DNA from 3 places in the Brevibacillus sp. 7WMA2 genome. Region 1 is predicted to be linked to each of the others. Evidence: predicted binding sites of a transcription regulator. Region 1 holds the regulator's gene; each other region holds the start of a gene.
What was found. Region 1 encodes Rex, which represses fermentation and respiration genes when NADH is low (regulators of the CRP and FNR family bind a similar motif). Its sites were predicted from a motif close to TTGTGAAATATTTCACAA; they were not measured.

Region 1 (4,222 bases):
AAGAAATGCCCATCAACAATTGTATCTGTTACATCATAGCCATTTGCTGCATAAACAACATGGGAAATCGGATCATTTGCCGGTTGGAAATGTGCTTGAGCAGCATTTAGCATAATCATATCTGCTTTTTTCCCTACTTCTAATGAGCCTAAGCTGTCTTTTTGGAACACAGCATCTGCCGCATAACGTGTAGCCATACGAAGCGCTTCTTCTGCCGGAACCACTTCTGGATCATAGGAAACACCCTTATGCAGGATAGCCGCTAATTTTAGCTCTTCAAATAGATTTAAGTTGTTGTTACTTGCTGAGCTGTCAGTTGCCAAACTTACACAAACACCTTTCGCAAGCATCTCAGGCACTCTTGCTACACCACTTGCCAATTTTAAGTTACTAATTGGATTATGAGCTACTTTAACATTATATTTAGCCAATGTATCAATTTCTTCATCCGTTAAATGCACTGCATGGGCAACTAGTGTAGGGTGATTAAATACACCTAGATTTTCTAAGTGAGCAACAGGGCGTACACCGTAATCCTGAACGTTTTGTTCTACTTCTGCTTTTGATTCAGACATATGGATATGTAATGGTACGTTTAACTCGATAGCCTTCTCAAGGATTTGCTGGATGTACTCAGGAGAGCACGTATAAGGTGCATGCGGCGACATCATGGTATGGATACGACCGTTGGCTGCTCCGTTCCAACGTGATGCGAAAGATGCAGCTTCTTGTAATTTCTGCTGGCGTTCTTCTTCTGAGCAGAAACCAATTACCCCACGGCATAGTACACCGCGCATCCCGGATGCTTCCACTTCCTGTGCTACTGTATCCATATGATCATACATATCTACAAAGGTAGTTGTACCGGTACGAATCATCTCGATAATGGAAATAGCTGTACCCCATTTCACATGCTCCGCTGTAAATTGACCTTCCATTGGCCACATTTTATCTTCCAGCCACTGTTTTAAAGGTAGGTCATCCGCAAATCCGCGCAGTAGAGACATGCCTACGTGACCATGTGTATTAATAAATCCTGGCATTAGATATTTATTCGTTCCATCAATGATCTCGTCATATGCTGATAAATCTTCTGGCGTTTTACCTACATATGTAATTTTTCCCCCATCAAAGCCAACTGCTCCATTATAAATAACCTCATTTTGTTCATTAACAGTAATTACGGTTGCGTTGGTAATGATTTTCATCAACGTAGACACTCTCCCTTTATCTGTTAGTCATTACTTAGTTTAAATAATACGCTAAGCTTTGCAAGCTGGAAGTCAAATCGTTATGATCAATTTTTACTTCTTTTTCGGTGCGAATGGTTGTTGGGGCAAAATTGAGGATCGCTTCTATTCCAGCTTCGATCAGTTTATTTGCCACTTCCTGTGCGGCGGAGGCTGGCGTCGTAATTATCGCCATCCGAATTTGTTTTTCCTTGATGATATCTTCCATTTTATCAATCGGTTCAATGACCAATCCACCTAAATCCTTACCTATTTTTTGCGGGTCGGCATCAAAAATGGAAACAATTTTCATGTTATCTTTTAAATACACATTGTAATTGGAAATCGCTTGACCTAGATTACCGGCCCCCACCAACGCTACATGGATCACTTGGTCCAATTTCAAGATATGACGAATCTTTTCAATCAAGTAATCTACGTCATAGCCAATGCCTTTTTTGCCAAAGTCACCAAATGCAGACAGGTCCTTTCGAATTTGGGCTGGATTAATATCCATTGTTTTGCCCATCTGTTGGGAAGACACCGTTTTTACCTGTAGTTCCTGTAGATTTGTTAAATATCGCAAATAGATCGGCAGACGGCGAACGACCGCTTCAGAAATTTTTGGTACTTTCCCCATAAATTGCACTCCTAACTTCGTTGTCTATCACGTGTAGAGGTCTTGACTGCCTTTAAAACCTTATAATCTTGTCCGTTAGAGAGAATGGTAATTGACCCATCCCGGCTAGTCACATACGTATCTGCCCATGATTCCTCCAAACGCTCCACCACCTCACGCATGGAGTCTTTCCATTGCTCACGAACAATACCGGTCTGCACAACAGCAATCTGGGGATCAACCTTAGTTAAGAAGGATTGAATAGAAGCCTGATTGCTGCCTTGTGCCGCAACCTTTAAGATTTCAGCCGGCAGTAAAGAAGGGTATTTCGCAAACAAACGCTCCTCTGCTTTTTCATTGATGGCACTGGTGAATAAAAACTGGAGCTCTCCTTGGGTCAGACTAAACACAAGCGAATTATCCTGTGGTGATAAAAACAGGTTCTCGCTGGGATGTAAAAATGTGATCACCACATCTTTCCCATCCAGTAATTGATCCTTTTCCTTTACATACACAACTTGCTTTTCCCTAGATATATGGATATTACTGTGAATTACGAAGGCTGTCAATTTTGGCATGTAAATCTTATCAAATTGAATTTTCTCCGCAAGCTTATCATAGCCGCCAATATGAGTAGGTAAATCGTTTGTCAATAACAGGTAATCCACTTTTGTAACATGGCGCTCAAGTAGTAAGGAAACCAATTTTTCCGTATCTTTTTCGCTCCCTGTATCAATTAGCATCGTTTTACCAGAAGGGAAGCGAATGAGCGTACTTTCTCCTTCTGGTAAAGAGAAAAAAGTAGTGGTAAGCCCCACAAAATCTTCCTCCTGTTCAACAGCATCGGGGTCCTCAATATGCTGTTGCTGATGTGCTATCGCAATGGGGCGGCTTGCTTCAACGGTTTGGGATAATGCAAAGATCATCATGCCTATACAAATAACTAGACATAGGTTATGTCGTTTTGTAGTCATGGATCTGCTTCCCTCCTACTTTATGGCTTGGGTAAAATTCATACAATCATTTTAGATTTGTTTTTCCTAAGGGACTGATTTTATTGTAAAAAAGGAGCTATTCGCTCACGTAATGTAGTCCATGGACCAGTCTCTACCTGATAAGGCGGCAAAGATTGCAAAAACATACGACCATATTTAGATTCAATGATGCGTGTATCAAATACAATTACAACACCGCTGTCTGTCTGTTGACGTATTAATCGACCCACTCCCTGCTTAAAACGAATAACTGCATGGGGCAAAGAAAGCGTCATAAAAGGATTCTTTTTCTCGGCCTTCAGCCGCTCCGAACGTCCTTCTAAAAGTGGTTGGTTGGGCGGTTGAAAAGGGAGACGAACAATGATCAGACAGCTCAGTACATTTCCAGGTATATCTACACCCTCCCAGAAGCTATTCGTACCCAGAAGCACTGTTTTTGTCCCGGTTTGAAAGCGACGTACCAACTTGCTTCTATTACTTGAATCTACTCCATGGCCTAATAGTTCAAACTCTTCACCTTCGAGTAAGCTTTTCATTCCTTCATAAACAGTTCTAAGCATGCTATATGAGGTAAATAAAATCATTGTCCGCCCCTCACTTGCTCGAACAGCATCAACGCAGCCAGCAATTACGGCTTCTACAAAACGCTGTTCTCCTTCCTTGTTTACAGAAGGGAAATCGGAGGGAATCAGGATGAGTCCTTGCAGCGCATAGTCAAAGGGCGATGGGAGTGAGAGTGTTTCGACCCGTTCTTCTGGAAGATTAGCAAAACCCATTCGCTCCATAAAGTAAGTAAACCTATTCTTCACTGTCAGTGTCGCTGAGGTCATAATAATACTGCGTTTTGGCTCCAGTAAAGTTGTACGCAAGGTATCAGCTATATCTAGTGGCGTTTTAAAGAAAAAGAGTTGTTTGCGGGATGTTCTTGTTTCTATTTCCATCCAGCTTACATACTCATCCTGCTCTTCTACTAACAAAAAATGAAGCTTTACAGCCACTTGACTGATTTCTTCTACTAAACCAGCTGCATCCGTTTGCAACCGCTGTAAGGAGTACGGAGCTTCCCCATTAGAAGATGGCAGAATACGTAACAGTTGTTCAATTTCCTTGGCTACATTCCCTAACTTTTGTAAAATGAGATCGCTGGATTTTGCAAGCTTCTTATATTTTTTCTTAAAGTCTTCTGTTTTATATCGAAGTGTAGCTCTTTGAGATTCCCCTGTATCCATACCCCGTTCAGAACCCCAATGATAAAAGAGTTGTAGCCAGTTCGTAACAGCCTCTTTTAGCATTTGCTGCTCAATCCTTATTTGTTGTAGGTGCTGTTCTATTCTTGCCTTTTCAGCTGGTTGCCACATTTTCAACTCATTGGCTAACAG
Region 2 (4,222 bases), 1.1 Mb from region 1:
TAAAGCCGATCGTCCCAGATAAAGACGGTCGGCTTTCCTCTATAACAAGATGTTCAATTCCTTTAAAGCATGGCTAATACCGCCCTCATCTACGTGCTTCGTCACGTAGTTTGCGTGTGGAAATACGTCAGGATGCGCATTCCCCATCGCTACTCCCATTCCTACAAATTGAATCATCTCTATGTCATTCTTGCCATCACCAAAGGCTATCGCTTCTGATCGATCTACTGTAAGGTGCTGTAGCAAAGCTTCAATGCCTTTTGCCTTAGAGCCATCCTTTGGCATCACATCCAAGGACACATCATGCCAACGGAAAAAGCGCACGTTTTGAAGCGTATCGTCTTGCTCGTAGACCCCTTCTTCCCCTTCAGCACAATGAAGCCAGCATTGGTAAATCGGCTTGTTGCGGAATACCTCTGCATCCATGCCGGGTGGGTCAAATAGAATAGAAGAAACAGCACGATTCACCATCTCATTTCCCTCATGTGTCGCATAAAAGGAGTCGTCACTCAAGTACACAAGTGCATGATTACGTGCCATCACAAGCTGGTACAGTTTCTCAATACTATGAACATCAATAGGAGTAGAATAGACCACTTCCCCTTTGTGCTCTACATAAGCGCCATTAAAGCACACCAGTGTCTCAATTCCTAAATCCTCTGCGAGCTTTCGAACATGAAACGGTGAACGCCCCGTAGCAATAACCGTATGAATCCCGCTATCCCGAAGCTGACGGAGTGCTTTTCGAGTATCCTCTGGAATCTGCTTCTGCTCATTTAACAACGTGCCATCCATATCAAAAAAGATAACCTTATAGGGCATGCGCTTCTCTCCTTTTTTCTGACTTATTGTTCATTATAAACGAAATATTCCTACTACATAAGTGAGGTTCTTTGCATGAACCCTTGGCAAGCTGTCATGTTTCTCCCTATTTGTAACATATAGTCTACAGATGGGGTGATCTAGATGGCTATTCGCATGAGACGCCGGCGCATTCGGACGTCAAAAAAGAAAATTTTTTTTATTGCCTTCATTGTCTTTCTTGCAATCATCATCCAGAGTATCGTCTTTCTAGAGCAAAAAATTAAACCTACTTTATTAGTGATCGCCAAGCAGAAATCTGAACAAATTGCCAAAGAGGCCATCGCAGACGCGGTGACCAAAAAGATCGCTCAAATTGATATGAATACAGCCGAAGTTCTAGACATTGAGAAGGATAGCGATAATAAAATACGCGCTATTAATTTTAATTTTCAAGGATATTCAAAAATCATGGGGGAAGCCAATCAACGCATTAAAAACAGATTAAAAGAGTTTGAAAGTGAAAAAATTGAAGCTCGCGTACCTCTTGGATTAGCCTCAGGAAGCTCCTTCTTGTCCGATACGGGGCCTAAATTACCGATCACCTTCAGCCCTGTTGGTTCTGCAAAAACATGGCTTGACCCTAAGCTATCCGAAGCTGGGATTAACATGGTTATGGTAACGATCTATCTGCAAGTAGAAGTTCGCTTACAAGTGATCATACCTTTTGCAACTGATCAAACCATTGTCACAACCTCCATTCCCATTACCAACTCTCTTGTCGTGGGAGAAGTGCCAGACTATCTGTACAACAATCCGCTAGGCAAGCCAGAGGTTCCTAGAATGCAGGTCGAGCCACCAGCTAAATAATACAGAAGGAATCCTCCTTTATTGGGAGGATTCTTTTACTTGCAGGACGATATCTCGCCATTTTGTAGCATGCGTTAGCACCAGCTTTGGTAAGATACATGTATCATTTGCTACCTCTGTGACCAGCCGTTCCATTTCCACTACGGCCAAATCGCGCTCCCACTCACTAATCGTGTTGTTTTGGAACGCTTCCTCCAGTTCATCCTCATCCAAAACTTCAGTACTCCCAGAAGGCATCATCGCTAAATCTAGATACAGATCATCATACCAAGGAACAGCATTTTCCCCTATAGCATGCCTAAGAACAATATCAAAATAGAAGTAGACTACCTTACCAGTCTGATCTATCATCGCAGTCATAACATAATGCCGCCCCGCAGGAAAGCATTGTATCCAAACGTATCCATCATCCGCGATACAAATGTCTTGTCCGTTACACGTTACCCAGTATGGTTCCTCCATTTTTGTGAGGACGAGACCAGTAATGCTGCCGTCAAAGTACTCTCCACGTTGGGCCAATGGTATAAAGTGCTTGTCTATCACTGTTGTCCACCCTGTCACATCTGCATATTTCCGTTTCATGAATACGTCTCCTTTATCATCTGTAGCATCATCGTCTCTTCTCATTGTAACAGATGGAAGTTTAGTTGGAATTTTAAGACTTATGGTACAATTATTCATCGTAAAATTTCGTCAACATAACTTCACAGATTAAACACAATGCTTAAAACACTTGGTATGAAAGCGCTTTAGAAGTACATCGTACATGTACGGGATGGCACTATACGTAATTTGTGATTTTTTTCACTTAAGCTTTTATGAATGGTTATTACAATCATGGTGAACGACCACGAGTATGCTTGCAATCATGCATTTCTGCTTTAGATTTTTTCCTACTCTCCCTTCTCATTACTATACATATATCCAAGGAGGTTTTCGTCTTGAAGGGTTTATCAAGGATTTTTCTGCTTTTCTTAAGTATGGCAATCATAGTAGCTATGGCTGGATGTAGCGGTCAAGGCACCACCCCTGCAAAAGGTGATTCTGTGAAAGCTACCGGTCAAGCTGATGGTAAACATGGCCCAATCAAGGTTGAGGTAACAGTAACAAACAACGAGCTTTCAGACATTAAAATCCTCGAACAAAAAGAAAATGAAGTATTATCCGAGCCCGTATACAAGAAATTGCGAGACCAAATCATTGCAAAAAATAGCACAGAGGTAGATGCAATAAGTGGTTCTACTCTTACAAGTCAAGGCTATATCAATGCTGTAAAGGACGCCGTGGGTAAAGCTGGACTAACCTTAACTGCTAAAGGTTCAGATACATTGGCAACAGTCAAAGAGGAGGCTGTTCAAAATTACGATGTAGTCGTCATTGGCGCAGGTGGTGCAGGCTTCGCGGCTGCTATGGAGGCGAAAAAAGCAGGGGCCTCTGTAGTCCTGCTGGAAAAAATGCCATCCATCGGTGGTAACACATTGATTTCCGGCGCAGAAATGAATGCTGCTAACAACTGGGTACAAGCAAAAAAAGGCATAAAAGATAGCAAGGAATCCCACTACCAAGACACCTTAAAAGGCGGAGATAACGTGGGGGATCCTGCTATGGTGCGTGTGTTGACAGATAATGCAACAAGCGCAGCAGAATGGCTGAGAGATGAAATAAAGGTGGAGTTTTTACCAGATCACCTATTCCAATTCGGCGGTCACTCTGTGCCTCGTGCCCTCATCCCTAAAGGTCACACTGGTGCAGAAGTAGTCACAAAACTAAAAGCAAAAGCGGATCAGCTGCAAATTCCTGTAAAAACGGAAACAAAAGCGGAAGAGTTATTGACAAATAGCGAAGGCCGTGTCGTTGGCGTTAAAGCAAAAACGGCTGCTGGTCAAGAAATTACCTTTAACGCAAATAAGGGTGTTATTGTTGCAACTGGTGGATTCGGTTCCAACGTAGAAATGCGTAAGAAATACAACCCAGTTTTAGATGAAAGCTACATGTCTACCGATACTCCTGGTACAACTGGTGACGGTATCGTGATGAGCGAAAAAATCGGGGCAGCTATCACAAATATGGAGAGTATTCAAACATACCCAATCTGTAATCCTAAGACCGGTGTTATTTCTCTGGTAGCGGATACGCGTTTTGATGGAGCTCTTTTAGTGAACCAAAGTGGTAAACGCTTTGTAGAGGAATTAGAGCGCCGCGATGTGATTTCGAAAGCGATTCTTGCTCAGGAGGGTAAATATGCCTATCAGGTCTGGAATCAAGCTGTAGGTGATATTGGTAAAACAATAGACGTGCATAAAGATGAATATGACATGCTTGTAAAAGAAGGCTTATTAGTGAAAGCTGATACGTTGGAAGAGGCAGCAAAGCATTTTAACATCCCAATAACAGAGCTTCAAAAAACAATTGACCGTGTCAATGGATTTGCTAAGAATGGTAAAGACCTAGATTTTCATCATCGTGGAAAATTAATCGAAATGACACAAGGCCCTTGGTATATTGAAAAAGCGGTTCCTTCCGTGCATCATACCATGGGGGGATTAGTCAT
Region 3 (4,222 bases), 1.1 Mb from region 1:
CTCTGTTGTATCTACTAAATTAAAAATTTCTGGAGTTGACGTATTTTCAGCAGGCGAATTTCAGGATCAAGCGGATATGACCATCGTACGTATGCAGGATGATTGGAAGAAAATCTATAAGAAGATTCTGATTCGAGACAACAAAATTGTCGGAGGAATCCTATTCGGCGATGTTAGTGAGTCTGCTCGCTTACAAAAGCTGGTCAACACCCAGACAGAAATGACGGACGAGGTGTACGCTTCCATAATGGGCGGAGGAGCTTGTTGTGGTGGAGGAAATCAAGCAGCTTTAGTAGCTGAGATGTCTGATGAAGAGATCATCTGCGGCTGTAACGGTGTCACAAAAGGCAGTATTGTGACAGCGATAAAGGAACAAGGCTGCTCAACGGTAGATGAAATAAAAGCCTGCACAGGTGCAGCACGGTCCTGCGGGGGATGTAAGCCAATGGTGGAACAAGTGTTGCAGTATGTGCTAGGAGATCATTTTGATATCAATGCGAATAAACAGGGGATTTGTGGATGTACTACGTTAAGCCGTGATGAAATCGTAGCTCAGATACAAGAGATGGGTCTTACTACGATTAAAGAAGTAATGTATGTATTAGCATGGAAAAACCCAGAAGGCTGCTCCAAATGCCGTCCTGCATTGAACTATTACTTAGGGATGATTCATCCGACAAGGTATCAGGACGAAAAAGCTTCTCGCTTTGTAAATGAACGTTTGAACGCTAACATTAATAAAGACGGTACCTATACGGTAGTACCACGTATGTACGGCGGAGTAACGACAGCGGAGGATTTGAAAAAGATTGCTGATGTTGCTGTGAAATATGATGTGAAAATGGTCAAAATGACAGGTGGACAGCGAATCGACCTAGTGGGTGTACAGAAGGAGGACCTACCAAAAGTCTGGGCAGAGCTTGATATGCCGTCTGGTTATGCCTATGCCAAAGCCTTGCGCACAGTGAAAACCTGCGTTGGTTCTCGTTTCTGTCGATTTGGGACTGTTGATTCGATTGGGATGGGTATTGCGTTGGAGAAAAAATTCGAGCGTCTCGATATGCCAGCTAAATTTAAAATGGCGGTAAACGGTTGTCCGCGTAACTGTGCCGAGTCCTGCACAAAGGATATCGGGATTGTCGGTAACGATGGCGGATGGGAAATCTATGTTGGCGGTAATGGCGGTATTAAAGCACGTGTCGCTGATTTATTGTGCAAAGTAAAAAACGATGAAGAATTAATTGAGATTTGCGGAGCAGTCATCCAATACTATCGTGAAACAGGCAAGTATTTAGAACGTACTTCTGAATGGGTCGAGCGAATGGGATTAGAAATGATCCATCAAAATGTGGTCGAGGATGTAGAGAACCGTCAGCAGCTATTTGCTCGTATCGAATTAGCTCTTGCCCAAGTCCAAGACCCGTGGCAAAAAGTATTACAGGATCAAGAAACCAGAACAAAGTTGTTTGAACCAATTAAGGTGGAAAGCCTGTCATAGTACAGAAATGATAATGGACCAATGTCATGAAAAAAGGGGGAAAACAGCATGGGAGATTTCACTAAAACAATAACGATTGGACGAGTGGAAGAGTTCCCTGTTCAACTGGGGAGAGTGGTACAGATCGGAGAGGAGCAAGTCTGCGTCTTTCGATTATCGGAGGGGAGTATGTATGCGCTTGAAGATAAAAGTCCGTATCGAGGAGGACCTTTATCAGAAGGGATCGTTTCTGGCAAATATGTCTACGATCCTCTCTATGATTGGAAGATTTGCTTAGAAAGCGGTCAGGTTCAAGCGCCTGACACAGGCCAGGTCAAAACCTATCCATTACAGGTGATAGATAATATTGTTTCGATTAATATGGAGTGCAGGTGAAAATGAATGATACAGGTATATAACCTGTATCATTTTTCTTTTTTTATAATCCGAAATGTGTTATATATCAACGGTTTTTGGTTTTAAAACAGTTTTATGAATGAAATGAAACAAATTTGTGAACCATATCACAAAATAGGTGCATATGTGATCTTTTTCACACACCGAGCCGCAATCTCTCTTGTATGATGAAACTGTAAAGAGCAGTTGTTCAGAATCGAAACAAGCTCTTTTACGTATTAAATCCTTCAATAGCTTTTTTAATCATATAGATGGCCTTCGTTACAGGCAGAGACACCTCATGTAAAGAGTTGTGCTGCCGAGTACAGAACAACGAGCCAATACTTGAGGAGGTATGTAAGATGGCGATTCAAGAGAAAGACCTGCAAACATTTGAACACGCATGGAGAGGCTTTAAGCCAGGGAAATGGATGAAAACGATTGATACTCGTGACTTCATTGAAGAAAACATCACTCCTTACCATGGCGATGATAAATTTTTGGCTGGTGCTACCGCTAATACAAAAGCACTATGGGACATCATCTCTGACTTAACAAAAAAAGAACGTGAAAATGGTGGGGTTCTTGACGTAGATGTTAACACTCCTTCTACTATTACATCCCATAAACCAGGTTATTTGGATAAGGATAAAGAAAAGGTTGTAGGCTTACAAACAGACGAACCATTCAAGCGCTCTCTTCAGCCTTTCGGTGGAATCCGCATGATGATTGATGCTTGCAAAGCGTACGGCTTTGAAGTGCCAGAATCAATCATTAAGTTGTTTACCGATATTCGCAAAACCCATAACCAAGGTGTATTCGATGCCTATACAGAAGAAATGAAAAAGGCTCGTCGTGCAGGTATTATCACAGGTCTTCCAGATGCTTACGGTCGCGGCCGCATCATTGGTGACTACCGTCGCGTAGCTTTATATGGTGTTGATCGCCTAATCGCTGAGAAAAAAGGCGACCTCCAACAATTAGAAGTGGATGCTTTAACAGAAGATGTTATTCGTTTACGGGAAGAAATCGCCGAACAAATTCGCTCCCTTCAAGAACTAAAATTGATGGCAAAAGAACATGGATTTGATATCTCTGTGCCGGCTAAGAACGCACATGAAGCATTCCAATGGCTATACTTTTCCTACCTAGCTGCAATTAAAGAACAAAATGGAGCCGCAATGAGCTTAGGACGTGTTTCCTCATTCTTAGATGCTTACATTGAGCGTGATCTTGCTGAGGGTACATTGACAGAAGAAGCGGCACAGGAATTAGTTGATCATTTCGTCATGAAGTTGCGCATTGTTAAATTCTTGCGTACTCCTGATTACAATGAGTTATTCTCCGGCGACCCAACTTGGGTAACCGAATCCATCGCTGGGATGTCGTTAAGTGGTAAAACTCGTACAACGAAAAACTCTTTCCGTTTCTTGCATACACTCTATAATCTTGGTCCGGCTCCAGAGCCAAACTTGACTGTTCTTTGGTCTAAAGATCTTCCTGAGAACTTCAAAAAGTTCTGCTCAAAAGTATCCATTGAAACAAGCTCTATCCAATATGAAAACGACGATTTGATGCGTCCATACTTTGGTGACGATTATGGTATCGCCTGCTGCGTATCCGCTATGAGAATTGGTAAGCAAATGCAATTCTTTGGCGCACGTGCTAACCTTGCAAAAGCACTGCTTTATACAATTAATGGTGGTGTGGATGAGAAATCAGGCACACAGGTAGGACCTCAATTCGCTCCTATTACTTCCGAAGTGCTTGACTTTGATGAAGTCATGGCGAAGTTTGACAATGTTATGGAATGGCTCGCTAAGCTATACATGAATACATTAAACGTAATTCATTATATGCATGATAAATACTCTTATGAGCGTATTGAAATGGCATTGCACGATCGTGAAATCCTTCGTACGATGGCTTGCGGTATCGCTGGTTTATCCGTAGTAGCAGACTCCTTATCTGCTATCAAGTATGCGAAAGTAAAACCGATTCGTAATGAACAAGGTATTGCGGTCGATTTCGAAACAGAAGGCGAATATCCTCAATATGGTAATAACGATGATCGTGTTGACTCCATCGCAATTGATATCATGGAGCGCTTCATGAACAAAATTCGTAAGCATAAAGCCTACCGTAATGCGTTGCCAACAATGTCAGTACTCACAATCACCTCCAACGTAGTTTATGGTAAAAAGACAGGTACGACTCCAGATGGACGTCAAGCTGGCGAACCATTTGCACCGGGTGCGAACCCAATGCATGGACGCGATAAAAAAGGTGCTTTAGCATCCTTGTCTTCCGTAGCTAAACTTCCTTATGAGCATAGCTTGGATGGTATTT

Region 2: the regulator Rex is predicted to act here: its motif matches at 2,464-2,481, upstream of GOP56_RS21105 (flavocytochrome c).
Region 3: the regulator Rex is predicted to act here: its motif matches at 1,990-2,007, upstream of pflB (formate C-acetyltransferase).

The regions. Positions count from the first base shown of each region.
Region 1 covers NZ_CP048799.1:609,165-613,386, reverse strand. The annotation lists gene GOP56_RS02660 (amidohydrolase) at 1-1,208, opposite strand, end outside; gene GOP56_RS02655 (redox-sensing transcriptional repressor Rex) at 1,246-1,869, opposite strand; gene GOP56_RS02650 (ComEC/Rec2 family competence protein) at 1,881-2,822, opposite strand; gene dinG (ATP-dependent DNA helicase DinG) at 2,903-4,222, opposite strand, start outside.
Region 2 covers NZ_CP048799.1:4,891,381-4,895,602, reverse strand. The annotation lists gene GOP56_RS21120 (Cof-type HAD-IIB family hydrolase) at 40-822, opposite strand; gene yunB (sporulation protein YunB) at 967-1,671, shown strand; gene GOP56_RS21110 (DUF402 domain-containing protein) at 1,690-2,253, opposite strand; gene GOP56_RS21105 (flavocytochrome c) at 2,613-4,222, shown strand, end outside.
Region 3 covers NZ_CP048799.1:4,896,770-4,900,991, forward strand. The annotation lists gene nirB (nitrite reductase large subunit NirB) at 1-1,498, shown strand, start outside; gene nirD (nitrite reductase small subunit NirD) at 1,547-1,873, shown strand; gene pflB (formate C-acetyltransferase) at 2,236-4,222, shown strand, end outside.